One region of the Allobosea sp. RIT-PG3_2 genome, then DNA from elsewhere that is predicted to be linked to it. Evidence: predicted binding sites of a transcription regulator. Region 1 holds the regulator's gene; each other region holds the start of a gene.
What was found. Region 1 encodes PhoB, which activates phosphate uptake and scavenging genes when phosphate is short. Its sites were predicted from a motif close to TGTCATNNANCTGTCAT; they were not measured.

Region 2: a site for PhoB is predicted at 4,982-4,998, ahead of phnC (phosphonate ABC transporter ATP-binding protein). Genes of this name have one in related genera too.
Region 3: a site for PhoB is predicted at 5,832-5,848, ahead of AC2FAN_RS02570 (RNA degradosome polyphosphate kinase). Genes of this name have one in related genera too.

Annotation. Positions count from the first base shown of each region.
Region 1 is NZ_JBXWCA010000012.1:14,650-25,186, reverse strand. Features, by position in the region: gene zapE (cell division protein ZapE) at 97-1,275, opposite strand; gene AC2FAN_RS24980 (ABC transporter substrate-binding protein) at 1,482-2,312, opposite strand; gene AC2FAN_RS24975 (amino acid ABC transporter ATP-binding protein) at 2,349-3,143, opposite strand; gene AC2FAN_RS24970 (amino acid ABC transporter permease) at 3,140-4,033, opposite strand; gene argH (argininosuccinate lyase) at 4,030-5,445, opposite strand; gene AC2FAN_RS24960 (LysR family transcriptional regulator) at 5,542-6,468, shown strand; gene AC2FAN_RS24955 (SpoIIAA family protein) at 6,522-6,908, shown strand; gene phoB (phosphate regulon transcriptional regulator PhoB) at 6,921-7,619, opposite strand; gene phoU (phosphate signaling complex protein PhoU) at 7,631-8,350, opposite strand; gene pstB (phosphate ABC transporter ATP-binding protein PstB) at 8,436-9,242, opposite strand; gene pstA (phosphate ABC transporter permease PstA) at 9,283-10,167, opposite strand; gene pstC (phosphate ABC transporter permease subunit PstC) at 10,185-10,537, opposite strand, start outside.
Region 2 is NZ_JBXWCA010000002.1:479,051-489,587, reverse strand. Features, by position in the region: gene phnG (phosphonate C-P lyase system protein PhnG) at 1-238, opposite strand, end outside; gene phnF (phosphonate metabolism transcriptional regulator PhnF) at 327-1,070, shown strand; gene phnE (phosphonate ABC transporter, permease protein PhnE) at 1,183-2,037, opposite strand; gene phnE (phosphonate ABC transporter, permease protein PhnE) at 2,034-2,915, opposite strand; gene phnD (phosphonate ABC transporter substrate-binding protein) at 3,059-3,988, opposite strand; gene phnC (phosphonate ABC transporter ATP-binding protein) at 4,065-4,883, opposite strand; gene AC2FAN_RS07920 (TetR/AcrR family transcriptional regulator) at 5,034-5,798, opposite strand; gene AC2FAN_RS07915 (efflux RND transporter periplasmic adaptor subunit) at 5,877-6,956, shown strand; gene AC2FAN_RS07910 (efflux RND transporter permease subunit) at 6,956-10,042, shown strand.
Region 3 is NZ_JBXWCA010000001.1:575,840-586,376, reverse strand. Features, by position in the region: gene AC2FAN_RS02610 (hypothetical protein) at 1-115, shown strand, start outside; gene AC2FAN_RS02605 (hypothetical protein) at 217-564, shown strand; gene AC2FAN_RS02600 (helix-turn-helix transcriptional regulator) at 752-1,582, shown strand; gene purN (phosphoribosylglycinamide formyltransferase) at 1,510-2,133, opposite strand; gene purM (phosphoribosylformylglycinamidine cyclo-ligase) at 2,130-3,203, opposite strand; gene AC2FAN_RS02585 (CDP-alcohol phosphatidyltransferase family protein) at 3,346-3,876, shown strand; gene AC2FAN_RS02580 (AI-2E family transporter) at 3,969-5,078, shown strand; gene AC2FAN_RS02575 (P-loop NTPase family protein) at 5,086-5,784, shown strand; gene AC2FAN_RS02570 (RNA degradosome polyphosphate kinase) at 5,908-8,103, shown strand; gene ppx (exopolyphosphatase) at 8,039-9,613, shown strand; gene metC (cystathionine beta-lyase) at 9,655-10,537, opposite strand, start outside.

The DNA of each region.
Region 1 (10,537 bases):
CCTCTCTCTGGATCGGCGGCGTCGGCTCTGGATTCCGGGCTCGCCCCTGCGGGGCGCCCCGGAATGACGGTGAGGGATTCGCGCCGCCGGCCGTCATCACGTCTCCACCAGTCCCGTGGTATCCCCGCTCGCCGTCGAGTCGGGGCGGCCATGCGGCATGGCGAGATATTCCTCGGAACGCATCTCGATCAGCCGCGAGACGGTGCGGTCGAACTCGAAGGCCTCGCGCCCCTGCCTGGCATGGTAGAGCTCGTGCGGGTCGGCCGCCGCCGAGGCGACGAGCTTCACATGGTGCTCGTAGAGGGTGTCGATCAGGATGATGAAGCGCTTGGCCTCGTTGCGCCGGTCGAAATCGAGGATCGGGATGCCATCGAGCACCAGCGTATGGAAACGCTGCGCCAGCGCGATGTAGTCCGAGGCGCCATAGGCCTGGGCGCAGAGATCGGCGAAGCCCGCTCGCGCCACGCCGCCCGCCGCCTGCGGCAGGACAAGGTCGTGCCCCTGCACATTGAGCACCGTGCGCGGCCCCTGCGCCGTGCCGGACAGTGCCTTGAAGGCCGTGTCGAGCGCGGCCTTCGCCTTGTCGTCGGCCGGCACATGGTAGACCGGCGCGCCGCCGAGCTTCTCCAGCCGGAAATCGGTGCGGGCATCGAGCTTGAGCACCTCGACCTTGGTCTGCAGCAGCTCGATGAAGGGCAGGAACAGCGCCCGGTTGAGCCCGCCCTCATAGAGCCGCGACGGCTCGACATTCGAGGTCGCGACCACCACGACGCCGGCGGCGAAAAGCGCCGTGAACAGCCGCCCGAGGATCATAGCATCGGCGATGTCGGTGACGGTGAACTCGTCGAAGCAGAGCAGGTAGGCCTCGTCCGCGAGTTCGGCGGCGACGGGCGCGATCGGGTCGGCGTCCTTGACCTCGCCGCTCTTGATCTTCTGGCGGTAGATGTTGATGCGTCCGTGCACATCGGCCAGGAACTCGTGGAAATGCACGCGGCGCTTGCGCTTCACCGGCGCGGCCTCGAAGAACATGTCCATCAGCATGGTCTTGCCGCGGCCGACCGAGCCCCAGATGTACAGCCCTTTCGGCGCCTCGGCCGTGTCCGGCTTCTTGCCGAAGAGCCAGCCCAGCGCGCTGCCCTTGCGGGCGAGGCGGCGGGCTGCGAGGGCGGCGGTCAGGACTTCCAGCCGCTTCACCACCGCGACCTGCGCGGGATCGCGCTCGATAGCGTCCGCCTCGACCAGGGCGGCATAACGGTCGGTGATCGAGGCTGTCATGGTGGCGGGCGATGGCGATCCGGATGAGACCAGACCGGGTTACGGCAGCCCTGCCATCATCGCAAGTCCGACGGACCGTTTCGGGAAAAGAGCGTGATTCTCGGGTCGACGCATCGCGTCGACCCGAGAATCTCATGACGAGCGCGCGCCGGTTTCCGAGATGCTCGGGTCAAGCCCGAGCATGACGCGCAGATGCTCCGCAGGACTTACTTGCCCTGGTTGACGGTGATCGGCTTGATCGCGTTGTCGGGCAGGCCGTACTTCTGGATCAGCGCGTCATAGGTGCCGTTCGCCTGGAGCCGGTCGAGCGCGCCCTTGACGGCGTCGCGCAGCTGCGTGCCTTCCGCCGTCTTGGCGAAGGGGATGCCGGCCAGCGAATGGGTGAAGGGCTTGCCAAGCGGGATATAGGTGTTCGGCTCGAGCTTCTGGAAATGGCTCATCGTCTCGCTGCCCTGGACGCCGCCCTGCAGGCGCTGCGTCTTGAGCTGGGTGCGGGCATCGACCGAGCCCTCGGTCTCGACCACGTTGACCGCGGGCTTGCCCTTGGCGACGCAGTTCGCTGCGCTCCACTCGCCGATCTGGCGCGGCCAGTTGGTCGCGCGGCTGGCGCCGACGCTCTTGCCGCAGAGGTCTTCGGGAGTCTTGATCGTGTCCTTGAACGCCGTGACCGTGTAGAATTGCGCGCCGGAATCCAGGTAGTTGATGAAATCGGCGGCCTCGCGCCGCGCCGGCAGGTCGCTCATCCCCGCCATCACCGCGTCGACGCGGCCCGTCTGCAGCGAGGACAGCATCTGGGCGAAGGCGGTCTCCTGCCACTCGACCTTGATGCCGAGCTCCTTGGCGATGGCCTCGCCGAGCTCGATGTCGAAGCCCGAGAGCTGGTTGGTCGCCACGTCCTTGAAGGTGATCGGCGGATAGTTCGGCTGGGTGGCGATGATGATCTTGCCGGCGGTCTTGACGCGGTCCGGCAGGGCTTGGGCCTGTGCGGCGAGCGCGGTGCCGGCAAGCAGCGCGGCGGCGATGGTCAAACGAAGCATGTGGTCTCTCCCTCTAGTGAACTGATGCCGTTGCCGTCACTTCAGGACGGCGGCGATGAAGTCGCGCGTGCGCGCCTGTTTCGGCGCGACGAGAACGGTCTGCGGCGGACCCTGCTCGACGATCTCGCCCTTGTCCATGAAGACGACGTCGCCCGCCACCTCGCGCGCGAAGCCGAGCTCATGCGTGACCACGATCATCGTCATGCCGGAGGCCGCGAGGTCGCGCATCACGTTCAGAACCTCGCCGACGAGTTCGGGGTCGAGCGCGGAGGTCGGCTCGTCGAACAGCATCAGCTTCGGCTTCATCGCCAGCGCCCGGGCGATGGCGATGCGCTGCTGCTGCCCGCCCGAAAGCTCGCTCGGATAGGCGTCGCGCTTCTCGGCGAGGCCGACACGCTCGAGCAGTGCCGTCGCCTCGGCGACGATCTGCTTGCGCGGCCGCTTCAGCACGGTGAGCGGCCCCTCGATGATGTTCTGCAGCGCCGTCATGTGGTTGAACAGGTTGAAGCGCTGGAAGACCATGCCGGTGGCGAGGCGCTGGCGCGCGATCTCCGGGTCGGTCAGCTCGTGCAGCTCGTCGCCGACGCGGCGATAGCCGATCAGTTCGCCATCGACGCGGATAGCGCCCTGGTCGATCTTCTCGAGCTGGTTGATGCAGCGCAGCAGCGTCGACTTGCCCGAGCCCGACGGCCCGATGATGCACTGGACCGTGCCGGGCTCGATCGAGAGCGAGACGTTGTTCAGCGCCTTCAGGTCCCCGAAGAACTTGCTGACATTGGCGATCGTGACGATCGCGCTATCGGCCTCTGCCGTGTTCGCCACCGCGCTCATGCGGGCTCCTCCTGAACCGCGGCGCGTTTGATGCGCCGTCCCACGCGCCCCTTAGAGAAGTGGCGTTCGAGGAAATACTGGCCGATCTGCAGCAGCGTCACGACCAGCAGGTACCAGCCCGCAGCGACGATCAGCAGTTCGATGACCCGGGCATTGGCATAGTAGATCGTCTGCGCGTTGCGCAGGATCTCGGCGTACTGGATCACGCTCGCCACCGAGGTGAGCTTGACCATGCTGATCACCTCGTTGCCCACCGGCGGGATGATGACGCGCATCGCCTGTGGCAGCACGATCCGGCGCAATGTCGTCAGCCGCGTCATGCCGATCGCCTTGGCGGCCTCGGTCTGGCCGGTGTCGACGGAGAGGATGCCGCCGCGCACCACCTCGGCCGTATAGGCGCCCTGGTTCATGCCGAGCCCGAGCAGCGTCGCCATGAACGGCCCGATGATATCGATCGTCCGCCAGGAGAACACACCCGGGATGCCGATGGTCGGGAAGACCAGCGCCAGGTTGAACCAGATCAGGAGCTGCAGCAGCAGCGGCGTGCCGCGGAAGAACCAGATGTAGAACAGCGCCACGCTGCGCAGCACCGGGTTCGGCGACATGTACATGATCGCGAAGACGACGCCGAGCACGACGCCGAGCGTCATCGCGCAGACGGTCATGATCAGCGTGTTGCCGAGGCCAGCGATGATGGCGGGCGCCGTGAAGAACTGCCGGACCACTGGCCAGGCGATGTCGCCCTCGACGAAGGCCATCACAATCCAGGCCAGGATGGCGAGGATCACGGCCGAGGCGAACCAGCGGCCGTAGAAGCGCCGCGGCACGATCCTGAGATGGGCGATCGCAGAGAGATCGCGGCTGCTGATCGGTGAAGTGGCGTCGGTCATCGCCGCGTCTCCCGGCTCCAGGCTTCAAGAGCCGTCAGGTTGTCACGGAAGCGCGCGATCTGCTCGCGCACGCGCTCGGGTGCCGTGCCGCCATGGCCGCTGCGGGCCGCGACGGCGGCATCGAGCGTCAGATGGTCGATCACGCCGGCGTCGAGCCGCGGATCGACGGCCCGGAGGTCGACGGCGTCGAGCGTCTCGAGCTCACGTCCCATTTCCTCGCAATAGCGCACAAGCGTCCCCGTGATCTCATGCGCCTCGGCGAAGGGCACGCCCCTGCGGGCGAGATAGTCGGCCACTTCGGTCGCCAGCGCGAAGCCGGAGCCGGCCTGGGCGCGCATCACCTTGGCGTCGGCGCTCATGCTGGCGATCAGCCCGGCAAAGGCGGGCAGCACCTCCTCCAGCACGTCGACGGCGTCGAAGGCGGCGCGCTTGTCCTCGGCGAGGTCGCGGTTGTAGGAAAGCGGCAACCCCTTCAACGCTCCGAGCATGGCGACGAGATCGCCGGTCAGCCGCGCCGCCCGCCCGCGCGAGATCTCGGCGATGTCCGGGTTCTTCTTCTGCGGCATGATCGAGGAGCCGGTGGCGAAGGCATCGTCCAGCGTCACCCAGGCGAATTGCCGGGAAGCCCACAGCGTCACCTCCTCGGCCAGCCGCGACAGGTTCGTCGTCAGCATCGCCGCGACGAACAGGAACTCCGCGACATGGTCGCGCGCGCCGACCGCATCGACCGAATTCTCGAACGGCCGATCATAGCCGAGCGCCCGCGCGCTGAGCTCGGGATTGAGCGTGATCGCGGAGCCGGCAAGCGCCGCCGCCCCGAGCGGCGACTGGCCGGAGCGCGCTTCCCAATCCTTCAGGCGCGAGGCATCGCGCATCAGCACCTGGCCATGCGCCATCAGCCAGTGGCCGAAGGTGACGGGCTGGGCGCTCTGCAGATGGGTGAAGCCGGGGCTGACCGAGGCCGCGTGCAATTCCGCCTGGTCGGCGATCGCGGTCAGCAATTCGGACAGCATCGCCGCCAGCGAACGCGACTTCTCGCGCAGATAGAGCTTGAGGTTGTTCGCCGCCTGGTCGTTGCGCGAGCGCCCGGCCCTGAGCTTGGCGCCGGTCGAGCCGATCCGCTCGGTCAGGATGCGCTCGATGAAGGTATGGACGTCCTCGTCCTGCGGTCCAGGCGCGATGCGTCCTTCGACCGTGTCCCGCGCGATCGCGTCGAGGGCGGTCAGGATGGTGTCGAGTTCCGAGGCCGTCAGCAGCCCGGCGCGCCCGAGTTCGGCCGCATGCGCCTTGCCGCCGGCGACATCCTGAGGCACCAGCCTGGCGTGCTCGCCGGCTGCGCTGGAGAGCTTCATCAACCGCGCATCCGGCGGCTTGCGGAAACGTCCGCCCCACAGGCGGGTCGTCTGGTTCATGATGCTCGTTCCTCCCCTAGCGGAAGAATGGCCTCTTGACCGAGAGGCCGGCAAACGAAACGATCTCCGCAGAGATAGTCCGAAAAGGAATACCCCATGGCCGCCGGTCGGCCTCCCCCGTCATCGACCGCCCTGCGGGCCTTCACCACCGTCGCACGACTGGGCTCGACGGCCCGCGCCGCGCAGGCGGTCAACCTCACCCAGAGCGCCGTCTCCAAGCAGATCCTCTCGCTGGAGCATCATCTCGGCGCCGTGCTGTTCGATCGCAGCCCGCTCGGCCTGAAGCTGACCGAGGCCGGCGCGATCTATCTGCCCTATGCCGAAGCGGCGCTGGAGCAGATGGATCGCGGCGCGCGGCGCCTGGCCGAGCGCTCCGCGGTCGCCCGGCCGATCCGGCTGCACATGGTCGCCATCGTCGGCGAGCGCTGGCTGATGGGGCGCTTTCCCGCCTTCGCCGAGGCTCATCCCGGCGTCGACGTGCAGTTCACCAACTATGTCAGCGAGAGCGAGACCGAAGAGCCCGATCTCGATATCGCCCACGGCGTCCCGCCCTGGACCGGCAGGGAGGCGCACTACCTGTTCGGCCGCGACGTCGCCCTCGTCGCCGCGCCGAGCCTGATCGAACGCATGGGCGGTTTCCGCCGCGCCGCCGACATCCAGAAGATGACGCTGCTCCAGCACTATCAGATGCCGACCTTCTGGGCCGAGTTCACCGAGGCCCACGACCTGCGCGGAGCCGTGCCCGAGCACACCGTGCGCTACGGCTACTATTCCGTGATTACCAGCGCCGCCGTCGCCGGGCTCGGCGTCGCCTTGACGCCGCGCTGCTATGTGGCGGATGAATTGGCCTCCGGCGCGCTCGTCAACCCGCTCTGTCTCGGCTTCACAAGCGCGACCGGCTGCTGGCTCACCCGCCCGCTCGGCCAGCCGGATCGCCCCGGCCTCGACGAATTCGTCACCTGGTTGCTCAGCGAGGCCGGGCAGTTCGACGCCGCGACACGGGCGCCTTCCGCCGCAGACTGATTTCCCGCGAAACTTCCCTCCGGGCGGGGCGTTGTCTTCGCCGAGGAGGAGACATGCTCACCATTCTGCCCGCCCCCGACCATGTCGGCGCCTACCGCCTGTCGCGGACGCTGACGGCCGATGATCTCGATCAGATCATGGCCGATATCGATGCGAAGCTTGGCCGCCACGAGAAGATCGGCATCCTCGCCGACTTCACCGATTTCACCGACATGACATTGGCCGCCGCCTGGAAGGATGCGCGCTACAGCCTTGGCAAGCTCTGGGAACTCCAGCGTTTTCCCCGCGAGGCCGTGGTCACCGACAAGAGCTGGCTCGCCGCCTTCGTCGACCTGCTCAACCCCGCGATCCCCTTCGTCACGGTGCGCACGTTCAAGCCGGAGGAGTACGACACCGCGCTGGCCTGGGCCGGCGATATCGAGGGCGGTCCCAACGCCTGACGATCGCGCGCGTCAGCTGCGCGCGAAGGTCTCGTCGAAGGCGTAGCCGGCGCCGCGCACCGTGCGCAGCGGGTCCTTGGTGTTGGCAGGCGTGATTGCCTTGCGCAGCCGCCCGACATGGACGTCGACCGTGCGCTCGTCGATATAGACGTCGCGGCCCCAGACGGCATCGAGAAGCTGGGCGCGCGAATAGACCCGCCCCGGTGCCTGCATCAGGAATTCGAGCAGCCGGAACTCGGTCGGCCCGAGATGCAGCTCGCTGCCGGCGCGGCGGACGCGCCGGGTCGTGCGGTCGAGTTCGAGATCGCCCGCGGCCAGCAGCCCCGCGACGTGACCTGGCTTCGCCCTGCGAAGAAGCGCCTGGATGCGCGCGATCAGTTCCGGCAGCGAGAACGGCTTGACGACGTAGTCGTCGGCGCCGGTCGCAAGGCCGCGTACCCGCTCGGTCTCCTCGCCGCGCGCCGTCAGCATGATGATCGGCACGCGCTCGGTGTCGCGCCGCGAGCGCAGCCGCCGGCAGAGCTCGATGCCGGAGAGGCCGGGCAGCATCCAGTCGAGCAGCACGAGATCGGGCGTGTGGTCGCGCAGATGCAGCTCCGCATCGTCCCCGCGCGCGACGCTGTCGACCTCGAAGCCCTCGGCCTCGAGGTTGTAGCGCAGCAGCAGGGTGAGCGGCTCCTCGTCCTCGACGATCAGGATGCGTGCGGCCATGATGTCTTGCCTCAGCTGCCCGTGATCGCCTCGACCTCGATATTGGTCGTGTCGAGCTTCGGCCGGTTCACGTCGAGCGAGTCGCCGGTGATGAGATAATGGATTGTCTCGGCGATGTTGGTGGTGTGGTCGCCGATGCGCTCGATGTTCTTCGCGCAGAACAGCAGATGCGTGCAGAACGTGATGTTGCGCGGATCTTCCATCATATAGGTCAGGAGCTCGCGGAACAGCGAGGTGTAGAGCGCGTCGATCTCGTCGTCGCGGCGCCAGACCTCGAGCGCCTTCTGCTCGTTGCCGGCGGCATAGGCGTCGAGCACGTCCTTTAGCTGCGCCTGGACAAGGCGGCTGATGTGCTCGAGGCCGACGACCGCGCGATGCGGCGGCTGGAACTGCCCGGCGATGGCGACGGCCCGCTTGGCGATGTTCTTGGCGAGATCGCCAACGCGCTCGACATCCGCCGCGATGCGGATCGCCGAGATCAGCTCGCGCAGATCGTTGGCGAGCGGCTGGCGCCGGGCGATGGTCAGCACCGCCTTCTCCTCGACCTCGCGCTGGAGATTGTCGAGGCGCTGGTCGGCCGAGATGATCTTCTGGGCGAGCGCGGTGTCGCGGCGCACCAGGGCGACGGTGGAATCGCCCAGCATGCGCTCGGCCATGCCGCCCATTTCGGCGAGGCTGCGGCGGATGCCCTCGAGATCGGTGTCGTAGGAACGGACGATGTGATCGGTCATGGCGTTATCCTCGAAGCATTTTCAAGCGAAGTGGGCACCGGTTCGCGCGATGAAAATGCGATAAAACAAAGAAGTCCGTCGCCGCTCAGCCGAAGCGGCCGGTGACGTAGTCCTGCGTCTGCTTTTTGCCGGGGTTCATGAAGATCGTGTTGGTCGGCGCGAACTCGATGACCTCGCCCAGATACATGAAGGCGGTGTACTGCGAGATGCGGGCCGCCTGCTGCATGTTGTGGGTGACGATGGCGATGGTGAAGTCGCTCTTCAGCTGCTCCAGCAGGTCCTCGATCTTGCCGGTCGAGATCGGATCGAGCGCCGAGGTCGGCTCGTCGAACAGGATCACCTCCGGCTTCTGCGCGATGGTGCGCGCGATGCACAGGCGCTGCTGCTGGCCGCCGGAGAGGCCCATGCCGGAGCTCTTCAGCTTGTCCTTGACTTCGTCCCAGAGCGCGGCGCGGCGCAGCGCGCCCTCGACGCGGTCGTCGAGCTCGGACTTCGGCGGCCTCTCATAGAGCCGGATGCCGAAGGCCACGTTGTCGTAGATCGACATCGGGAACGGCGTCGGCTTCTGGAACACCATGCCGACGCGCGAGCGCAGCTCGTTCACGTCGACATCGTTGGAGATGATGTTGCGCCCGTCCAGCAGGATCTCGCCGGTCGCCCTCTGCTCGGGATAGAGCGAGTAGATCCGGTTGAAGATGCGCAGCAGGGTCGACTTGCCGCAGCCGGAAGGGCCGATCAGCGCCGTGACGTGCCGGTCGCGGAAGTCGAGATTGATGTTCTTCAGCGCCTTGTGCTCGCCGTAGTAGAAATCGAGGTTTTTCACCGCGATCCGGACGGGCGCCTCGGCATCGAGCGATTGCGGGGAGAGTTCAAGGGTCGAAAGCATCGACATGGTCCTTCAGGATCAGACGCGACCGGGTTGGATTCAAGCTCTACTTGCCGCCGCTGACGATGCGGCGGGCAACGATCGAGAGCAGCAGGATCGACATGGTGATGATGAGCGAGCCGGCCCAGGCCAGCTGCTGCCAGTTTTCGTAAGGGGCCGAGGCGAACTGGTAGATCGTCACGGGCAGGTTCGAGACGCCGCCGACGAGGCTCGCCGAGAACCAGAAATTGTTGTTGAGCGCTGTGAAGATCAGCGGCGCGGTCTCGCCGGCGATGCGGGCAAGAGCCAGCAGGATCCCGGTGACCATGCCGGCCTTGGCCGCCCGCCAGGTCACGCTGGTGATGACGACCGAGGGCGGCGCGCCGAGAGCGGCTCCGGCCTCGCGCAGCGGGCCGGGCACGAGGCTCAGCATGTCCTCGGTGGTGCGCACGATGACGGGGATCGCGATGATGCCGAGCGCGACGCCGCCGGCCCAGCCGGAATAGCCGCGGAACGGCTCGACCAGCAGGACGTAGACGAACAGGCCGATCAGGATCGACGGCGCCGAGAGCAGGATGTCGTTGATGAAGCGGATCAGGTTCGCGAGCTTCGAGCGCCTGCCGTACTCGGCGAGCCAGGTCCCCGCCAGCACGCCGATCGGCGTGGCGATGGCGATGCCCAGGAAGGTCAGCACCACCGAACCGGCGATGGCGTTGGCGAGGCCGCCGCCCTGCGAGCCGGGGCCGGGCGTGACCTCGGTGAAGGTCGCGAGCGAGAGCCCGCCGATGCCCTTCACCACCAGCATTCCGAGGATCCAGAACAGCACGAAGATGGCGCAGAAGGTGAAGCCGGTGGCGATGATCTTCATCAGCCGGTCGGCGGTGCGGCGGGACTGGCGGACGCGCCCCCAGGGGGTATGGGGCAGTTCGCGCGGCGTGGAAGCAGTGGTCATGCTCATCTCCCGGGACCTCAGTAGCGCTTCACCCGCGAGACAAGCAGTCGCGCGATGACGAGGACGACGAAGGTGACGAAGAACAGGATGCAGCCCAGCGCGATCAGCGAGTTGAGCTGGAGGCCCATCGCCTCGTTGAACTCGTTGGCGATGCGCGAGGCGATGGTCGAGCCCGGATCGAGGATCGAGCTCGACAGGCGGTTGGCGTTGCCGACGACGAAGGTCACCGCCATCGTCTCGCCGAGCGCACGGCCCAGGCCCAGCATGACCGCGCCGATGATCGAGACGCCGGCCTGCGGCACCAGCACATGGCGCACGACCTCCCAGGTCGTCGCGCCGATGCCGTAGGCGCTCTCGCGCAGCACCGAGG
Region 2 (10,537 bases), on a different contig from region 1:
CATAGGAAAAGCCCATCCGCCCGCTGGAGAGGCGCACGACGCAACGCGTCACGGTGGCTTCGCCGAGGTTGAAGCGGCGGCCGGCGCCGCCGGCGCGGCCCTCGACCATCACGGTTCCGGTCTCCGGCGCCTTCAGCACGTCGTGGTCGGGCGGATCGCCGAGCAGGCTCTCGATCTCGGCGCGGGAGGCGCGCGCCAGCGTCGCTATCCAGCTTTGTCTCGGTGTTCTCTGGCTCATCGGCGCGGGCTCGCTGGTCAGTTCCGAATGTCTAGACTATGCTAGGGGAGTTGATGGCAAAGGTCTATACTTTTCGGATGAAATTTTGATGACGGACGCAGCAATCGCCGAACGGGATGGCGGGACGGCGTGGCGACGTATCGCCGACGAACTGGCGGAGGCGATCGGGCGTGGCGAGTACAAGCTCGGCGACACGCTGCCGGCCTCGGTCGCGCTGGCCGAGCGTTACGGCGTGCATCGCCATACCGTGCGGCAGGCCTTTCGCCATCTCGCCGAGCAGGGGCTGGTGACGGTCTCGCGCGGCCGCGGCACGCAGGTGACGGCGCCGCGCCTGCCGTATCCGATCGGCCGGCGCGTCAGCATGCGCACCAATATGGGCAAGCTCGGCATCCTCGGCACGAGCCGCATGCTCGCGGCCGAGACGGTGGTGGGCGAGGCGCCAGCCTGCGCGGCGCTCGGCCTGAAGAACGGGACGCCGCTCTGGCGCGTGCAGGGTGTCAGCCTGGCCGACGGCGTGCCGATGGGCACCGGCACGCATTGGCTCTCGGTCGAGCGCTTTCCCGATTTCGACAAGGCCTATCGCGAGGCGGCCGGCTCGATCACGGCTGCCTTCAAGATCTACGGCATCACGGATTACGTGCGCCTGTCGACGCGGTTGACGGCGCGGCTCGCCGACGAGCACGAGGCCGAACTGCTGGAGATCGCGCCCGAGGCAGCCGTGATGATCTCGACGGCGGTCGACGCGCTGCCCGACCTGACGCCGATCCATCTCGTCAGCAGCGTCTTTGCGGCTGAGCGCATGGAGATGGTGATCGAGCCGTTCGGGGATTGAACCGCTCCGTCATGCTCGGGCTTGACCCGAGCATCTCAGGACGGAGAGGCGCCCTCTGCCTTCTTGCAAGAGATTCTCGGGTCAAGCCCGAGAATGACGCGCCAAGCCGAGCTTAACTCGCCCGCTTGCCGATGATCGCGAAGCGCAGCTTGCCGGAGAGGAAGTCGATGGCCGAGACCGCGGCGAGGATCAGCAGGATCAGGAAGGAGACCTGCTGCCATTCGAGCGTGCGGATCGTCTCGGCGAGATAGAGGCCGATGCCGCCGGCGCCGACGATGCCGATGATCGTCGAGGAGCGGGTGTTCGACTCGATATAATAGAGCACCTGGCTCGCGATCACCGGAAGGACCTGCGGCAAGAGGCCGAAGCGGATTTCATGCGCCTTGCCGCCGCCGACCGATGCCACGCCTTCGACGGCCTTGCGGTCGGCCGCCTCGATCGCTTCCGAATAGAGCTTGCCGAAGGCGCCGAGATCGCTGGTCATGATCGCGAGCATGCCGGCGAAGGGCCCGAGACCCACGACGTTCACCCAGATCAGCGCCCAGATCAGCGCATCCACGCCGCGCACCGTGTCGAGCGAGCGGCGCGCGAGAAAATGCACGACGCGGTTGGCGACGACATTGCGCGCCGCGATGAAACCGAGTGGCAGCGCGAGCGCCGCCGCCAGCACAGTCCCGAGGAACGCAATGGCGATCGTCTCGAACAGCGCCTGCACGAAGATCAGGGCACGGGTCCAGGAACCCGGATGGGGCGGCAGCATCAGCGCGACGAAGGAGCCGAGATTGCCGAGCCCGGCGATGATCTTCCAGAGCGTCGTCTCGAGCGTGGTCAGTCCGTAGAGGAAGAGGCCGAGCAGAGCGACGATGGTGCCGATGGTCGCGAGTTTCGTCTTGAGCGATCCACGGATCGCGGCCTGGTGGCGGCTCAGGATGGCCGAGCGCTCGGCCGTGTCGAGGGCGAGGCTCATCGGCCGTGCTCCAGGCTGAGGAGTGCGTGGCGCAGCCGCTCGGTGCCGTAGTCGATCAGCATCACCGTGACGATGATCAGCAGCAGGATGGCGCTGACATCGGTGAAGTAGAATTTGCGGATCGCTTCGATCAAATCCTGGCCGATGCCGCCGGCGCCGACGAAGCCCATGATCGAGGCGCCGCGGACATTGATCTCGAAGCGCAGCAGCGCGTAGCTGGCGAAGTTGGAGAGCACCTGGGGCACGACGGCGAAGCGCACGATCTGCCACCAGCCGCCGCCTGTGGCGGTGACGCCGTCGACCGGCTTCAGGTCGATGTTCTCGACGACTTCCGAGAAGAGCTTGCCGAGCGCGCCCATGGTGTGGATCGCGATGGCGAGCACGCCGGGCAAGGGTCCGAGTCCGAAGGCGATGACGAAGATCAGCGCGAAGACGATCTCGGGAACGGTGCGGCAGAATTCGAGATAGCGGCGGACCGCGAAGCGCAGCCAGGCGGACCGGCCGAGATTGGCCGTGGCGGCGAAGCAGAACAGGAAGGCGCCGGCAGCACCGAGGATCGTGCCGACATAGGCGATCAGGATGGTCTGCCAGAGCAGCTTCAGCCAGCCCTTCAGGCCCCAGTACCATTCGGCGAGGTCGGCGCCGACGCTGGAGAGGCGCAGTGTCGGCAGCGTCTCGAAGATGTATTTCGGGAAGCGGTGGATGTTCTCGGCGAACTTGCCGAGATCGACCTCCGAACCTCGCGCGGCGAGCAGCACGCAGACGATGAAGACGGCGGCGCCGATGAAGGCCTGCCGGCGCTTGACGGTCGCCGCCTGCCGATAGGCTTCGGCATGGGCCCGGATGGCCGGGTCGTTGCGATCGATCGCGAGTGTCATGGAGAGGCGCTTCCGAGAGGTCGCGGGGACCGGCTGGCGCCGACCCCGGACAAGGGCGTCATTCTCGGGCGAAGCGAAGCGCGGAGCCCTGAGAATCTCTGGCGAGAGATGCCCGGGTCAAGCCCGGGCATGACGGATGCTGCTTACGACGACTTCTTCTTGCGGAGTTCGTCGACGAACTTGTTCAGCTCGATGATCGGCTCGTAGGACTTGTTGTCGACGGCGACGAGCGGGCCCTGCTTGCCTTCATAGATCTTGTCGAAGGCGACCTTGTCCTTGGTGGCGAGGTTCAGCACCGCGTCGCGGATCTTGGCCTTCAGGTCGTCGGGCAGGTCGGTGAGATAGGCCATCGGCGAGTTCACGATCTGCTCGGACTTGTAGATGATCCGGAAATCCTCGGCCTTGACCATGTTCTTGCGGGCCATGCGCAGGAGGTTCGATTCCTGCTCGTCGTTCCACCAGTTGGCGGCGATGTCGACGGTGCCCTGCTGCAGCGCGATCACCGCGTTCTCGTGGCTGCCGGTATAGACGACCTTGGAGAAGAAGGTTTCCGGCTCGATCTTCATGCCGTTGAGCACGAAGCGCGGTACGTTGTTGCCCGAGGTGGAATTGGGGTCGACGAGGCCGAGGTTCTTGCCCTTGAGGTCCTCGACCTTCTGATAGGGCGAGTCCTTCTTCACGTAGAACACCGAGTGATAGCCCTTGGTGCCGTCGAGGTTGGTCTCGATCGCGAAGGCGTCGACCTTGGCGCCGGTCATGCGGGCGCGGGCGAAGGACGCCGGGCCGTACATGCCGATATGGATGTTGCCGGCGCGCTGGCCCTCGATGATCGCGGCGTAGTCGTTGGCGATGCGCAGCGTCACCTTGGTGCCGAGCTCCTTCGAAAGGTAGTTCACGAAGGGGGTGTAGCGCTCGACGACGCCCGAGGCGTTCTCGGCCGGGATGATCGCGAAGATCAGCTCGGGATACTTCGCCTTCCAGTCCTGGGCGAAAGCAACGTTGCTAAAAGGCTGGGCGGCGGTGGCGGCAAGGCCGGCGGCGGCGAGCTTGAGGGTATGGCGACGGGTCAGCATTGGGTCTGCTCCTGGTTGCTGTCGGGATAGTCTTCTCGCGGCGCCGGCCCCGGGCCGCGCCGGCGATGCTTTGACGTCAGGCGATCTTCTGGCGGGCGCGCTTCGCTTCGGAGGCGGCGATGGCGTCGAGCGCATCCAGCGCCTCGGCCCCGGCATCCTTGGCCTCGATGCCGTAGAGCTCGGCCGCGACCTCGCGGGTCAGCGCCTGCGGCACGTCGTCGAACACGATCTTGCCGGCCGACATGCCGATCAGCCGGTCGCAATACTTCGCGGCGATGTCGAGGTCGTGCAGGTTGCAGACCACGGTGATGCCGTCCTCGCGATTGATGCGGAACAGCGCGTCCATCACGACCTGGGTGTTGCGCGGGTCGAGCGAGGCGATCGGCTCGTCGGCGAGGATGATGCGCGGCTCCTGGACCAGCGCGCGGGCGATGGCGACGCGCTGCTGCTGACCGCCGGACAGGGTCTCGGCGCGCTGTGTCAGGAGCTGTCCCATATCGAGACGCTCAAGCGCCGCGATGGCACGGATCTTGTCGTCTTCCGAGAAGCTCTTGACCAGCGTCAGCGCGGCGGAGCGATGGTTGAGGCGGCCGAGCAGCACATTGGTCAGCACGTCCAGGCGGCCGACGAGGTTGAACTGCTGGAAGATCATCGCCGTGTCGCGGCGCCAGCGCCGAAGCGAAGCGCCCTTCAGCGCCGTGACGTCCTGCTCCTCGCAGACGATACGGCCTGAGGTCGGTTCGGCCAGGCGGTTCAGCATGCGCAGCAATGTCGATTTGCCGGCTCCGGACCGGCCGATCACGCCCACCATCTCTCCCTTCGGGATCGACAGCGCGACGTTGTCGACGGCGTTCCTGTCGCCAAAGCGCTTGGTCAGGGCTTCGATACGCAGCATGGATGGCTTCTCGGGCACGATACGGGCATGAGCGCGGCCCCGCCGGCCAAGGCCGAGGGCAAGCGCGTCTCCATGGCGACGAGAGCTATCGGCTGCGAATGACAGCGGCGTGACAGCAGGCAGGGCAGGGCGAGTGCGGCCGGGGCCGTCTCAGACCGAGGTCAGAAGCATGTCGACGCAGGCGCCGACATAGGCCTTTCGCCTGGCGGCTGGCATCGGCCTGACGCCGAGCAGCCCGCGTGCCTGATGGAAGCCGCGCAGCATGCCGACGAACTGCTCGGCCAGCATCTCGGCCTGCGCCGGGCCGATCGGCCGCGAGAGCCCGTCGCCGATTTGTGATCGCGCGACGAGCAGGGCTGCCAGATCGTTCAGCATCCGCCTGGCGCCGGCCTCGTAAGCCACCCGGCCGAGCTCGGGGAAGCGCGGGGCTGCGCTCGCGACGAGGCGATGCAGGTCCAGCGCCGCGGGGCGCAGCATCATCTTCAGCATATCCTCGCCGAGGCGCACCAAAGTGTTGCGCAAATTCGACGCGGAAGAATTTTCGCGCAGCGGAATCGTCAACGTTTCCGTGAGCTCGGTGCAAATCGCCTTGAAGAGCGCTTCCTTATCGGCGAAATGGCTGTAGATCGTCTGTTTTGAAACACCGGCCCGATGGGCGATCTGGTCGAGACTCGCGCGTTCGAAGCCTTCCGCGAGGAAGGTTTCCGCGGCTGCGCGGGTGATGGCGTCGTGCTTGTCAGGGCGCGCACGCTCGGCGGAAGGGGATTTGGCCGGATTTGTCTCGGTTTGAGCAGAGGCGAGCAGGCGAGCCTTGGCGCCGTTTCGCCGGAGCGATTTCGGCACGGGTCTTGCCTCGGCAATCGCCGGGTCGGTGAGAAGGGTCGCCCGGTGTCGGCGGAGGGGGGTGTCAGCCATGCTTCCGCCCACTAAGCCTCTTATCAAACTGGACCGTCCAGTCTAAGATAGTCCTGCGGTATCGGAGCGTCCAGTCTTATGAAGCGGTTTCTCCTCCTCGTTTTAGTCGCGGCGCTCGCCGGCGGCGGCTATTACGCCTACCGCAACCAGCGCGCCGGTACGCAGCAGGCACAGGCCAGTGCGGTCTCCGGGCCGCGCGCGGTGCCGGTCGAGGTCGCCTCCATCGAACTGATGACCGTCAACGAGGAGGTCGAGGCCCTCGGCACGCTCGCGGCGGATGAATCCGTGGTCATCGCCCCCGAAATCGCCGGCCGCGTCATCGCGCTCGGCTTCAAGGAGGGCGAGCGCGTCAAGGCCGGGCAGGAGTTGGTCAAGCTCGATACCGCGATCCTCGATGCCGAGCTGAAGCAGGCGCAGGCCGATCTCGGCCTCGCCCGTGACACGAATGACCGGCTGAAGTCGCTGGTGTCGCGCGGCTCGGGCACGCAGGTCGCGCTCGATGAATCGACGGCCAAGCTCGCTTCCACCGAGGCGCGCGTCCAGCTCGCCAAGGCGAAGCTCGCGCAATCGACCATCGTCGCGCCGTTCAACGGCGTCGTCGGCCTGCGCGCGGTCAGCGTCGGCGACTATGTCTCTGTCGGCAAGCAGCTGATCACCCTGACCAACATCGATCCGATCAAGGTCGATTTCCGCGTTCCCGAAATCTATCTGAGCCGCCTCAAGACCGGCCAGCCGGTGCAGACGCGGGTCGATGCGGTCGCCGATCGCACCTTCACCGGCCGGATCTTCGCGATCGATCCCGTCGTCGACGTCAACGGCCGCGCGATCCGCCTGCGCGCCAACATCCCCAACGCCGATCTCACCCTGAAGCCCGGCCTGTTCGCCCGGCTGACGATCACCGTCGACCAGCGTGAGAACGCCATCGTAGTGCCCGAGATGGCCGTGGTGCCTGATGGCATCGGCAAGATGATCTACGTCGCCGAAAACGGAAAGGCGCGCCGCGTCGCCGTCGAGCTCGGCAAGCGGCTGCCCGGCAAGGTCGAGATCGTCAAGGGTCTGACGCCCAAGATGCAGATCATCACCGCCGGCCAGATGCGCTTGCGCGACGGCAGTGCAATCTCCATCAAGGAGAAGCCCGTCCAGACGAGCCAGCTCTGATGAGCCTGTTCGAGCTCTTCGTCCGCCGGCCCGTCCTCTCGACGGTGCTGAGCCTGCTGGTGATGCTGATCGGCATCGTCAGCTATGGCCGCCTCACCGTCCGCGAATATCCCAATATCGACGAGCCGATCGTCTCGGTGCAGACGGTCTATCGCGGCGCCTCCGCCGAGATCATCGAGACCCAGGTCACGCAGATCCTGGAGAACTCGATCGCCGGCATCGAAGGCATCGAGATCATCTCCTCGGCCAGCCGCCAGGAGCGCAGCCAGATCTCCGTGCGCTTCCGCCCCGACATCGATCCCGACGTCGCGGCCTCCGACGTGCGCGACCGCGTCAGCCGCGTGCGCGGGCGCATGCCGGACGAGATCGACGAACCGATCATCGCCAAGGTCGAGGCGGATTCGCAGCCGATCCTCTATCTGTCGCTGACCAGCACGCGGCACAGCCCGCTCGAGCTCACCGATTTCGCCGACCGCTTCATCGCCGAGCGCGTCCAGAACATCACCGGCGTCGCCGAGGTCCGCATCCTCGGCCAGCGCCAATATGCGATGCGCATCTGGCTCGATCGCTCGCGCCTCTCGGCCTACAACGTCACGGTCCAGGAGATCGAGGCGGCGGTCCGCGCCCAGAACATCGAGATCCCGTCGGGCCGGATCGAGAGCAGCGCCCGCGAATTCACGGTGCTGTCGCAGACCAGCCTGGTCACGCCGGAGCAGTTCCGCGAGATCGTCGTCAAGGACGCCAACGGCTTCCCGATCAAGGTGAAGGATCTGGCGCGGGTCGAGCTCGGTGCGCTGGAAGAGCGCAACGCCGCCTGGTTCAAGGGCTCGCCATCGGTGACGGTGGGCATCGTCAAGCAGGCCACCGCCAACCCGCTCGACGTGTCCAGCGGCGTCCAGGCTGCCTTGCCCGGCATCATCGAGGACCTGCCGGACGGCATGTCGATCGCGACCTCCTACGACACCTCGATCTTCATCGATCGCTCGATCAAGGCGGTCTACCAGACGATCGTCGAGGCCATCGTCCTCGTCGTCCTCATCATCTTCATCTTCCTGCGCTCGCTGCGTGCGACGCTGATCCCGCTGGTGACCATCCCGGTCTCGCTGATCGGCTCCTTCGCGCTGATGTATGCGCTCGGCTTCACGGTCAACACGCTGACGCTGCTCTCGATGGTGCTCGCCATCGGCCTCGTCGTCGACGACGCCATCGTCGTTCTCGAGAACGTCCATCGCCATGTCGAGGACGGTATCGAGCCGACCAAGGCGGCGGTGCGCGGCATCAACGAGATCGCCTTCGCGGTGGTGGCGATGACGCTGACGCTGGTCGCGGTCTATGCGCCGATGGCGTTCTCGACCGGCCGCACCGGCAAGCTCTTCATCGAGTTCGCGCTCACGCTCGCGGGCGCGGTGCTGGTCTCGGGCTTCGTCGCGCTGACGCTGACGCCGATGATGTGCGCCAAGCTGCTGCGCCACCACGACAAGCATAGCTGGCTGTACAACGTGCTGGAGCGCGGCTTCGACGGGCTGTCGCGGGGCTACAAGGCCTCGCTGCGCGCCGCGCTCAGCGTGCGCCCGCTCGTCGTCCTGCTCGCGGTCGGCGTCGCCGGCTGCGGCTATTACTTCTTCACCCATCTGCGCTCGGAGCTGGCGCCGGTCGAGGATCGCGGCACGATCAACGTCATCGGCGTCGCTCCGGAAGGCGCGACCATGTCCTTCACGGCGGACTATGCCCGGCGGGTCGAGGAGTATTTCAGCAAGATCCCGGAGGTGGATACCTATCTCGTCATCGTCGGCTTCCCCGACGTGACGCGCGCCATCGCCTTCGCCCGGCTCAAGCCCTGGGAGGAGCGCCAGCGCAAGCAGCAGGATCTCGTCGCCGACATCACCCGCGACCTCGGGCAGATCCCCGGCATCCGCCTGTTCGCCAACAACCCGCCCTCGCTCGGCCAGGGCGGCGCCAACAGCAAGCCGGTCGAGTTCGTGCTGCGCTCGTCGGAGCCCTATGCGCAGCTCAAGGCCTATGTCGATCAGGTGATGGCGGAGGTCGCCGATTCTCCGGTGCTGTCGAACGTCGAGACGAACCTCATCCTCGACAAGCCGCAGTTCAAGGTGACGATCGACCGGCAGCGCGCCGCCGATCTCGGCGTCGGGGTCGATGTCATCGGCCGGACGATGGAGACGCTGCTCGGCGGGCGCCAAGTCACGCGCTTCAACATGAACAGCAAGCAGTACGACGTGATGCTGCAGGTCGCCGGTTCCGAGCGCAACACGCCGCAGGCCTTGCAGTCGATCTACCTGATGGGCCGCAACGGCGCGGTGGTGCAGCTGTCGAGCCTCGTCAAGATCGACGAGACCGTCGCGCCCAAGGAGCTCGTGCGCTTCAACCAGCTGCGCTCGGCCACCATCACCGCCTTGCCTGCGCCGGGCTATTCGCTCGGCGACGCGCTCAAGGTGCTGGAGGATGCGACGGCGCGCGTGCTGCCCAACACGGTCCAGATCGACTATTCCGGCCAGAGCCGCGAGTTCAAGCAGTCAGGCGCGAGCATCTTCCTCGTCTTCCTGCTGGCGCTCGGCTTCATCTATCTGGTGCTGGCGGCGCAGTTCGAGAGCTTCGTCGATCCCATCGTGATCATGGTCTCGGTGCCGCTCTCGCTGACCGGCGCGCTGGCCGCGCTCTACTTCACCGGCGGGACGATGAACGTCTACAGCCAGATCGGCCTGATCACGCTGGTCGGCCTGATCACCAAGCACGGCATCCTGATCCTGGAGTTCACCAACCAGCTGCGCGAGGAGGGCAAGGAGATGATCGACGCCCTCGTCGAGGCGGCGGAGCTGCGCCTGCGGCCGATCCTGATGACCACAGGCGCGATGGTGCTCGGCGCCGTGCCGCTCGCGATCGCCCATGGCGCCGGTGCCGAAAGCCGCTCGCAGATCGGCTGGGTCATCGTCGGCGGCATGACCTTCGGCACGCTGCTGACGCTCTATGTGGTGCCCGTCGCCTACAGCTACCTCGCCCGCAAGGTCCACGGCTCGCGCCATGGCGCGCATGACGAGGTGCAAGGGGCGCATCCGCATCCGGCGGAGTAGGCGTCCTCGCCGTCATTCTCGGGCGAAGCGTAGCGCAGACCCGAGAATCTCCGGACGGGATGGCGCAGGAGCCTCTTTCGGCATGATATGCTCGGGTCAAGCCCGGGCATGACGCCTCGGCCCGGCCACGGCAGGGCTGAGCCCAAACTTATCCCCGCCCCGCGAACCCATGCCTATCCTGCGCGCGTCCCATCCGACCGAGGGGCTTCGCGAGGCATCGTGGGCCGGATGGGTTTGCGGGCTTCGCGTCCCGGACCGTTGCGGGTCCGCTCGATCGCCGCGCGTCCGATTGGACGCGATAACGGTGATCGATTTATCCAATATCGCATCGGAAACATCCGATGCGATAGCGCGGAGGTGCCGACTTCGTCCGGGCCCAACAGGCAGGCCCGCTCCTTCGCCGGAACCCAGAACGAAGCGGAACCCCCAGATACCCGTGCGCGGAGCCGGGCAGCGCGAGGTCGTCGCTGTTCGACACCATCGACATCGACTCGA
Region 3 (10,537 bases), on a different contig from region 1:
AGCGGGGCTCGGGATCGACTCTGGCGCCCGGCATATGGGCGGCGACGAGCCGGAGAGCGTCGCAGCGGAAGCACTGTCCCTGAAAACAGCGATGAGCGAACACGCATCCTCTTGACGTTGAGCTAGCTCTATGGCCATGCCGGGAAACGGGCGCAGCATGTGGTCTTCGATGTGCCCCATTCTCGAAGAGCAGGCGGAATCATGATGATGCGGCGGATGGGTGCGGTCTTGCTGGCCGGTGGACTATCGATCCTGGCGAGCGTTTCGGCCTACGCCGCGAGCAGCTCGACGACGCTGCCGGCTCCCGATCCGACGGCGAAGAACCTGACCCCCTACATGATCCAGCTGCGCGCCTTCGACGCCTGCCTGGTCACGCAGTCTCAGCTCCTCGGCACGACGCGCGAGGCCGTGCACACGCCCTGCAGCTGCTACGCCAAGGGCACTGTCAACGCCATGACCAAGGACGAGATCCAGGCGTTCCGTGACACCGGCTACTTCAACGATACGGCCCGCGAAAAGGGCCTGCGCTTCATCGACCAGTGCAAACTCAAGCGCCCGTTCTGAGCTGATCCACGCGCCGGGGCACTGGCGCGTTCGCATTCTTCCCACGCCGCCTTGCTGCTGACAGACTCCTGACAGAAGCTGTCAGCGCGGCTGAGCCATCTTGCCGCAGGTCAAAGCCGTCATCCGTTCGATCGCTCCGGTCGAACGGAACGGGCATTGGACCGGAGACGAGTGGGGAGACGACGCCGTGCAGCGCGCCGAACGATTGCTCGACATGATCCAGAGCCTGCGGCGACGCAGGCGCCCCGTTACCGCCGAGACGCTGGCCTCCGAGCTCGACGTCTCCGTGCGCACGGTCTACCGCGACATCGGCGCGCTCGTGCGCCAGGGCGTGCCTGTGCGCGGCGAGGCCGGCATCGGCTATGTGCTCGACGCCGGCTTTGACCTGCCGCCGCTGATGCTCTCGCCCGACGAGATCGAGGCGGTGCTGGTCGGCATGCGCTGGCTGAGCGAACGCGCCGACCCGGTTTTGGCGCGTGCGGCGGAGGATGTGGTCAGCAAGGTCGCGGCCGTGTTACCGCCGCATCTCCGGCCGATCCTGCTCGACGGCGCGCTGTTCGCCGCTTCTTATCCCGGCGATGTGCCGTCCGATCAGGTCGATGTCGCCGCCGTGCGCGCCGCCATCCGCAATGGCCGCAAGCTTTCGATCGAGTACAGCGACGAGAGCGGCCATGCGACTCAGCGCATGATCTGGCCGATCGGCATGACCTTCTACGAGCGCGTGCGCATCGTCATCGCCTGGTGCGAGCTCAGGCAGGCCTTCCGCCATTTCCGCACCGACCGCATGACCGGGCTCACCGCGCTGGAAGAGCGTTATCCCGCCCGCCGTGCCGATCTTTTCCGCCGCTGGCAGAAGGAAGAGGAGAAGACCCGCGAGGAATGGGAGCGCTGCAAGCGCGAGGGCGGCGGCGAGCTTCCGCCCGGTGCGAAGCGGCCTGAGGACGATCAGGCTCGGATGACGGCATCCCCCGCGAGCCTCGCCCGGCCGGAGGCGACCTCGGCCAGCGCCGCCGGATAGAGCTTGTGTTCCTCGACGAGGACGCGCTGTGCCAGCTTGTCTTCGTCGTCGCCAGGCAGAACCGGCACCTTCGCCTGTAGGATCACAGGCCCGGCATCGAGGTCGGGCACGACGAAATGCGCCGAACAGCCATGCTCGACGACGCCGGCTTCAAGCGCCTGCCGGTGGGTATGCGTGCCCTTGAACAGCGGCAGCAGGGAGGGGTGGATGTTGATCACCCGCCCTTCCCAGCGCTTCACGAACCAGGGGGTCAGGATGCGCATGAAACCGGCGAGCACGATGAGCTCGATCTGGTTGACGCGCAGCAGCTCGTCCATCGCGCGCTCGAACGCCTCGCGGTCTTTGCCGAACGTTTTGTGGTCGACCGTCGCAGTGGCGATGCCGAAGCCCCGCGCCCGTTCCAGCCCAAGGACATCCGGGATGTTGGAGATGACGAGCGCGATCTCGGCCGGATAGTCCGGCGACTGCGCCGCCTCCGCCAGCGAGACCATGTTGGAGCCGCGCCCGGAGATCAGCACTCCGACGCGCATGCGGGCAGGCTTTGGGCTCACAGCGAGAGCTTGCCGCGATAACTGACCTGCTCCTCGCCGCCCGAGACCGGGACGATCTCGCCGAGCTTGACCGGAGCTTCGCCGGCCGCCTTCAGCGCGGCGAAAACCTCGTCGGCCTTGGCCGCATCGGCTGCCACGATCATGCCGATGCCGCAGTTGAAGGTGCGCAGCATCTCGCGCTCGACGACGCCGCCGATCCGTGCGAGCCAGCCGAAGACGGGCGGTACGGGGATCGCGGGCAGGTCGAGCGCGACGCCGAGCCCCTCGGGCAGCACGCGCGGGATGTTATCAGGGAAGCCGCCGCCGGTGATATGCGCCAGCGCCTTGATGCCCTCGGTTGCCTTCAGCGCCTGAAGCAAGGGCTTCACATAAATGCGGGTCGGCTCCAGCAGGGCTTCGGCCAGGGTCTTTTCCGGCGCGAAGGGGGCGGGCGCCTCCCAGGCGAGGCCGCTGAGCTGGACGATGCGGCGCACCAGCGAATAGCCGTTGGAGTGCACGCCGGAGGAGGGCAGGCCGAACACCACATCGCCGGGCTTCAGGTCCTCGCGCGGCAGCAAGGTGCCGCGCTCGGCGGCGCCGACCGCGAAGCCGGCAAGGTCATAGTCCTGCTCGGCGTACATGCCGGGCATCTCGGCGGTCTCGCCGCCGATCAGCGCGCAGCCGGCTTGGCGGCAGCCATCGGCGATGCCGCGCACGATCTCGACGCCGACCTTGGGGTCGAGCTTGCCGGTGGCGTAATAGTCGAGGAAGAGCAGAGGCTCGGCACCCTGCACGATCAGGTCGTTGACGCACATCGCGACGAGGTCGATGCCGATCGTCGAATGCAGCCCGCTTTCGATCGCGATCTTCACCTTGGTGCCGACGCCGTCATTGGCGGCGACGAGGATCGGATCGCTGAAGCCGGCGGCCTTGAGGTCGAACAGCCCGCCGAAGCCGCCGATCTCGGCGTCCGCGCCCGGCCGGCGCGTGGCGCGCACCAGCGGCTTGATCTCGTCGACCATGGCATTGCCGGCGTCGATATCGACACCCGCCTGCGCATAGGTCAGTCCGTTCGCACCGGGCTTGCTCATTGAATTCCGCCTTCCTTGTGGTCGCGCGAGCGATAGGCAAGCACGCCGCGCCTTGCAAGGCGTATCGGCGTTTTCGCTCTTGCCGATCCACTGCCGGCGCCCTTAGCGTCGTTCTCTGTCGAGTTTCGCTCGGGCGTTGTGAATGACGATCCCCAACCTGATCACGGTCGGCCGCCTCTTCCTGGTGCCGCTGGTGATCGTCATGATCGTCAATGCGCGCTGGCAGGCCGCCTTCATCATCTTCGTGGTGGCCGGCATATCCGATGCCGTCGACGGCTTCCTCGCGAAGCGTTGCGGCATGGCGAGCGAGCTTGGCGCCTATCTCGACCCGATCGCCGACAAGGCGCTGATCGTCTCGATCTACATCACCCTGGCCATGGTCGGCGCCATTCCGACCTGGCTGGTCATCTTCGTCGTGGCGCGCGACCTGATGATCGTGGCGGCGGTGATCCTGTCCTGGCTGATGGACCGGCCGGTGACGATCGCCCCCTTGCTCGTCAGCAAGCTCAACACGGCCGCGCAGATCGCCTTCGCGGCGTTGGCGCTCGGCTCGCGCGCCTTCGGGGTCGATCCCGGCCACGTCTCCACAATTGGCGAGATTCTCGTCGCTCTGTTGACGCTCGCCTCGATGACGGCCTATCTCGCCTTCTGGCTGCGCCATATGGCGGGCTGACCGGTCTTCACCCGCCGCCGCGGCTTGGAACCATGGGCTTCCATGCACATCTATCCCCTTCCGCCGGCCGGAGACGCGAAAGAGGCTGATCGATGACGTTGCAACGCCAGATCGGCTTTTGGCTCGGGTCCCTCCTGGTTTTCATCCTCCTGCTGGTGGTGCTGCGGGATATTCTGCTGCCCTTCATCGCCGCATTGGCGCTCGCCTATCTGCTCGATCCGCTGGCCGACAGGCTGGAGCGGATGGGCATGAACCGGCTTACGGCGACCATCGTCATCCTGGTCGTCTTTCTGATCATCTTCGTACTGGCGCTCGTGCTGCTGGCGCCGCTGCTGGGACGGCAGCTGGCCGGGCTCGTCGAGAGATTGCCCGCCGATGCCGCCAAGCTCCAGGCGCTCGCGATGGAGAAGGGCGCCCCCTGGCTCGAGCGTTTCGGTGGCGGAAACCTGCAGCAGGAAGCGCAGAACTCGCTTGGCAACCTCGTCGGCGAGGCGACGAAATGGGTCGGCGGCCTGCTTCAGTCGCTCTGGAGCGGCGGCACCGCCATCGTCGGCGTGTTCTCGCTCCTGGTGCTGACGCCGGTCATCGCCTTCTATCTGCTGGTCGACTGGGACCGGATGGTCGCGACCGTCGACAGCTGGCTGCCGCGCGACCACCGCGACACCATTCGCGGGCTATTGCACGAGATGGATCTGGCCATCGCCGGCTTCCTGCGCGGCCAGGCCCTGGTCTGCGTGCTGCTCGGCAGCTTCTATGCGATCGGACTCAGCGTGATCGGCGTCAATTTCGGCGCCCTGATCGGCATCATCTCGGGCTTCCTCTCCTTCATTCCCTATGTCGGCTCGCTCACGGGCCTCGTGCTGTCGGTCGGCGTCGCCATCGTGCAGTTCTGGCCGGACTGGACCTGGCCGCTGGTGACGCTCGGCGTCTTCTTTGCCGGGCAGTTCCTCGAAGGAAACATCTTCCAGCCGAAATTCGTCGGCGATTCGATCGGTGTGCATCCGGTCTGGCTGATGTTCGCGCTGCTTGCCTTCGGCTCCCTGTTCGGCTTCGTCGGGTTGCTGCTCGCGGTGCCGCTTGCGGCGGTCACCGGCGTGCTCTGCCGCTTCGCGCTCAGGGAATATCTGGCCAGCAAGCTCTACCATGGCAGCGAAACGACGCGCACGGCCCGGACGAGGGCGCGCGCCGACGCCGATCTCTGATCCGATCATGTCCGACATACCGCCGCGCCCGCGCCAGCTCGCCTTCGACCTGCCCGTCGACAGCCGCCATGGCGTCGAGGATTTTCTGGTCGGCCCGTCGAATGAGGCGGCCTACGGGCTCGTCGAAAGCTGGCCGCAATGGCCGGATGCCTGGCTGCGCCTGACCGGGCCCGAGGGCGCCGGCAAGACCCATCTCGCCGCCATCTGGGCCCGCGCCGCCCATGCCTGGACGCTTTCCGCCGTCGAATTGAGCGAGGCCAAGGTGCCGCATCTGGTCTCGGGCGGTGCTCTGGTGATCGAGGATTGCGATGCCGGCCCGATTGACGAGGCCGCGCTGTTCCATCTGATGAACGCGGTCAAGGCGCGCGGCGGCTCGCTGCTCCTGACGGCGCGTCGCCAGCCCGATCTTTGGGGCCTGCGCGTGCCGGACCTGCTGTCACGGCTGCGGCTGGCGCCGAGCGCCACCATCGAGCCGCCCGATGACGGGCTTCTGCGAGCCGTCCTGGTCAAGCTCTTCATCGACCGGCAGCTCGTCGTCGACACCGCCGTGATTGAAGCCCTCGCCTTGAGGATGGAGCGCTCCTTCGCCGCCGCCCGGCAGGTCGTCGACCGTCTCGATCGCGTGGCGCTGGAGCGCGGCCGGCGGGTGACGCGCCTGCTGGTGCAGGAGGTGCTGGCGGAACTCTTCCCGGAAGAGCTGGGTTGAGCGATCGCGGGCAAGACCGACATGTCTCGGCGTGAAATCATGTCGCCTGTCATCGAACCGTCACGCTAGGATGGCTTCAACGGCGCCATGAGCGAAAAAGCGACCAGGACGCGGGTGAAGCGCATGAATCTCGATACCGTGACCGACGAGCCGGAGCGGCTCACCGGCGAGACCGACTCGCTGGCGCTGCGTCAGCAGCCCGGGCGCTTCATGAATCGCGAGCTCAGCTGGCTGCAGTTCAATCGCCGCGTCATGGAAGAGGCCTCGAACCGCAGCCATCCATTGCTGGAGCAGCTGCGCTTCCTCTCGATCTCGGCGAACAATCTCGACGAGTTCTTCATGGTCCGCGTCTCCGGCCTGCGCGAGCAGCTCAAAGCCGGCGTCGTCACCCGCAGCCAGGATGGGCTGACCCCGGCCGAGCAGCTCGTTGCGATCGGCGAGGCCGTCCACGCACTGACCGGTGACCAGCAGGCCCGCTGGGCCGAGCTGCGGCACGATCTGCATGAGAACCGCATCCACCTGCTGCAGCCCGCCGATATCGGCTCGCAGGATCGGATCTGGCTCGAGGACTATTTCCTCAACTACGTCTTCCCGGTGCTGACGCCGCTGGCGATCGACCCGGCGCACCCGTTCCCCTTCATCCCCAACCTCGGCTTCACCATCGCGCTGGCGCTGGAGCGCAAGAACGACGGGCGCCAGCTCGACGCGCTGATCCGCGTGCCGATCAAGATCGATCGCTTCATCGAGTTGCCCGATCTTGCCCGCGAAGGCCTGCATCGCTTCATCACGCTCGAGGATGCGATCTCGCTCTTCATCGGCAAGCTCTTTCCGGGCTACGAGGTCAAGGGAACCGGCTCCTTCCGCGTCATCCGCGACTCCGATCTTGATATCGAGGAGGAGGCGGAGGACCTCGTCCGCGTCTTCGAGACGATGCTGAAGCAGCGCCGACTCGGCGTCGTCATCCGGCTCGAGCTTTCGCTCGGCATGCCCGACCATCTGCGCCGGCTGATCGTGCGCGAACTCAAGGTCGATGCCGACGAGATCGTCGAGGTCGACGGCATGATCGGACTGAACGAGCTTTCCCAGCTCGTCGGCGTCGACCGGTCGGACCTGAAGTTCAAGCCTTACAACGCCCGCTTCCCGGAGCGCATCCGCGAGCATGGCGGCGATTGCTTCGCCGCGATCCGCCAGAAGGACCTGCTCGTCCACCATCCGTATGAGAGCTTCGACGTCGTCGTGCAGTTCCTGCAGCAGGCGGCGCGCGATCCCAACGTCGTCGCGATCAAGCAGACGCTCTACCGCACCTCCGCGAACTCGCCGATCGTCAAGGCGCTGACGGAGGCCGCGGAGGCCGGCAAGTCCGTCACCGCGCTGGTCGAGCTCAAGGCCCGCTTCGACGAAGAGGCGAACATCCGATGGGCCAAGGAGATGGAGCGCGCCGGCGTCCAGGTCGTCTACGGCTTCATCGAGCTCAAGACCCACGCCAAGCTCTCGCTGGTCGTGCGCCGCGAGGCGGGCCAGCTCGTCAGCTACTGCCATATCGCGACCGGCAACTATCACCCGATCACGGCGCGCATCTATACCGACGTCTCTTTCTTCACCGCCGACCCGGTGATCGCGCAGGATGTCGCGCGCGTCTTCAACTTCATCACCGGCTATGCCGAGCCCGACGGGCTGGAGCGCATGGCCATCTCGCCGACCGGCCTGAAGCAGCGGCTGCTCGCCGACATCGCCGAGGAGGTCGCGCATGTGAAGGCCGGCCGCAAGGGCGCGATCTGGGGCAAGTGCAACTCGCTGGTCGATCCCGAGATCATCGACGCGCTCTATGATGCCAGCCAGGCCGGCGTCGAGATCGACTTCGTCGTGCGCGGCATCTGCTGCCTGCGGCCGGGTGTGCCCGGCCTGTCGGACAACATCCGCGTCAAGTCGATCATCGGCCGCTTCCTCGAGCACACCCGCATCTACGCCTTCGGCGCCGGCCACGGCCTGCCCTCGGCCAAGGCCAAGGTCTCGATCTCATCGGCGGACCTGATGCCGCGCAACCTCGATCGCCGGGTCGAGGCGCTGACGCCGATTCTGAACCCGACGGTGCATCAGCAGTTGCTCGATCAGATTATGTTGGCCAACCTGCTCGACAACGAGCAGAGCTGGACGATATTGGCCGATGGCGGCTCGCGCCGCATTGTCCCGGCGGCGAACGAAGAGCCGTTCAACGCGCATAAGTACTTCATGACAAACCCGAGTCTGTCTGGACGTGGAAAATCGCTCTCCAATTCAAGTCCCCGTTCCCTCACGCGCCGGGGAGGCCGTAAAGCCTGAGCTCAGGCACGCGCCGGGGCGGCTTGCGCTCTCCGACACCATTGCCATCGTCGATATCGGCTCGAACTCGGTCCGCCTCGTCGTCTACGAGATGCTGGCGCGGGCGCCTTCGCAGGTCTTCAACGAGAAGGAGATGGCGGGGCTTGGCCGGCAGGTCGCCTCGACCGGCCGGCTCGCCGAGGATGCGATCGATAAGGCGATCCACGCGCTCGTGCGCTTTCGCATCCTCTGCGAGGCGATGCATGTCGGCGAGATTCGCGTCATCGCCACCGCCGCGGCGCGCTATGCCGAGAACGGGCCGGACTTCATCGCCCGCGCCGAGAAGGCGGTCGGCCAGCCGATCGAGCTGATCTCCGGCGGCCGCGAGGCGATTCTCTCGGGCCTCGGCGTGATCTCCGGTTTCGATGCCCCCGACGGGGTCGTCGGCGATCTCGGCGGCGGCAGCCTTGAGCTGATTTCCGTCAAGAACGGCGCAGTGGGGAAGGGCGCCAGCGTGCCGCTTGGCGGCCTCGCGCTGCTCGATCGCTCGAAGGGCTCGATCCGGGCGGCCGAGAAGATCGTCCGGGACGAACTCGACAAGCTGCCGCAGCTCGCTGCGATGAAGGGCCGCGACTTCTATGCCGTCGGCGGGACCTGGCGCGCGCTGGCGACCCTGCACCAGCGACGCGCGAATTACCCCCTCAACGTCATGCATGGCTATGCGATTCCGCCGAAGGATGCGGCCGATTTCGCCAAGCTGGTCGAGCGGGCCGATGCGTCCGTTCTCGACGCGATCGATTCGGTGTCCTCGGCGCGGCGTCCGTTGCTCGCCTATGGCGCGCTCGTGCTCGACGAACTGATCAAGCGCGGTAAGCCGCGCAACATCGTCATCTCAGCTCAGGGCGTGCGCGAGGGCCTCCTGCACGAGCAGCTTTCGCCGGCGGAACAGGTGGCCGATCCGCTGCTGCAGGCCGCGCGCGACTACAATCTCCTGCGGGCTCGCGATCCGCGCCATGCTGCCGACCTGATCGCCTGGGCGAGCGGCATCCTCGAAACCGCGGGCCTACCGCAGGACGAGCCGTCGGGACGGCTGATCGAGACCGTCTGTCTGTTGTCCGATATCGGCTGGCGCGCCCATCCCGACTATCGCGGCGAGCAGAGCATGAACGTGATCGCGCATGCCTATTTCACGGGCATCGACCATGTCGGGCGGGCGTTCCTGGCACTGACGATCTTCCATCGTTACGCCGGCCTCAAGGCAAGCTCTCCGGCTGCCGATGGCCTGAAGACATTGCTGCAGCCGACCCTGCTCGCCCGTGCGACGCTGATCGCGGCGATCTTCCGTGTCGCCTATCTCTTGTCCGCCGGCATGGCCGGCATCCTGCCGCGTATCCCGGCAGCCTGTGTCGACAACCGCCTGGTGCTGCGCTTTCCGGACGATCTCGCCGCTCTGGCCAGCGACCGTGTCGAAGGCCGCCTCAAGCAGCTCGCCAAGCTGCTCGGGCGTGATGTCGAGATCGGCCGACTCTGAACGAGCCGGCCGGAGACCGAGAGACCGGCAGCCTTGGTTTGTCAGGCCGCGGCGCGCAACCGCGCGAAGCCGGCATCGAGATCGGCCTTCAGATCCTCGATGTCTTCCAGCCCGATATGGATGCGGATCGTCGGACCCTTGAAGTCCGGCTTGGTCGCGGTGCGGTAGTCCTTGCAGTCGAAGGGCAGGACGAGGCTCTCATAGCCGCCCCAGGATGCGCCGATGCCGAACAGCGTCAGCCCGTCCAGCATCGCGCCGACCGCCGTCATCGAAACCGGTTCGAGCTCGATCGTGAAGAGCGAGGAGGCGCCGGTGAAGTCGCGCTTCCAGATTTCATGCCCTGGTGCGCCCGGCAGGGCGGGGTGAAGGACGCGAGCGACTTCCGGGCGCTCGCGCAACCATTCGGCCATGGCGATGCCGGCCGGCATCTGCTCCTTGAGCCGCACGGCCATGGTGCGCATGCCGCGCAAGGTGAGGAAGGCGTCTTCCGGCGCCACGATCATCCCGAGCTGGTGCCAGGCGGCCTTGAGCTTCTTGAACTGTTCCGGTGTCCGCGCCGAGATGGTGCCGATCAGCACGTCCGAATGCGCGGCGTAGTACTTCGTGCCGGCCTGCACCGAGAAGTCGACGCCGAATTTGTGGCTGTCGAAGAAGAGCGGCGTCGCCCAGGTGTTGTCCAACGCGACCAGGATGTCCCGCTCATGGGCTGCCGCCACGATGGCGGGGATATCCTGCATCTCGAAGGTCTGGGATCCAGGCGCCTCGGTCCAGACCGCCTTGGTGTTCGGCTTGAAGAGCTTGGCGATGTCGCCGCCGATCAGCGGATCGTAATAGGTGACCTCTACGCCCATGCGCTTCAGGAACGTGTCGCAGAAGATGCGCGTCGGGCGGTAGACGCTGTCCGTCACCAGGACGTGATCGCCG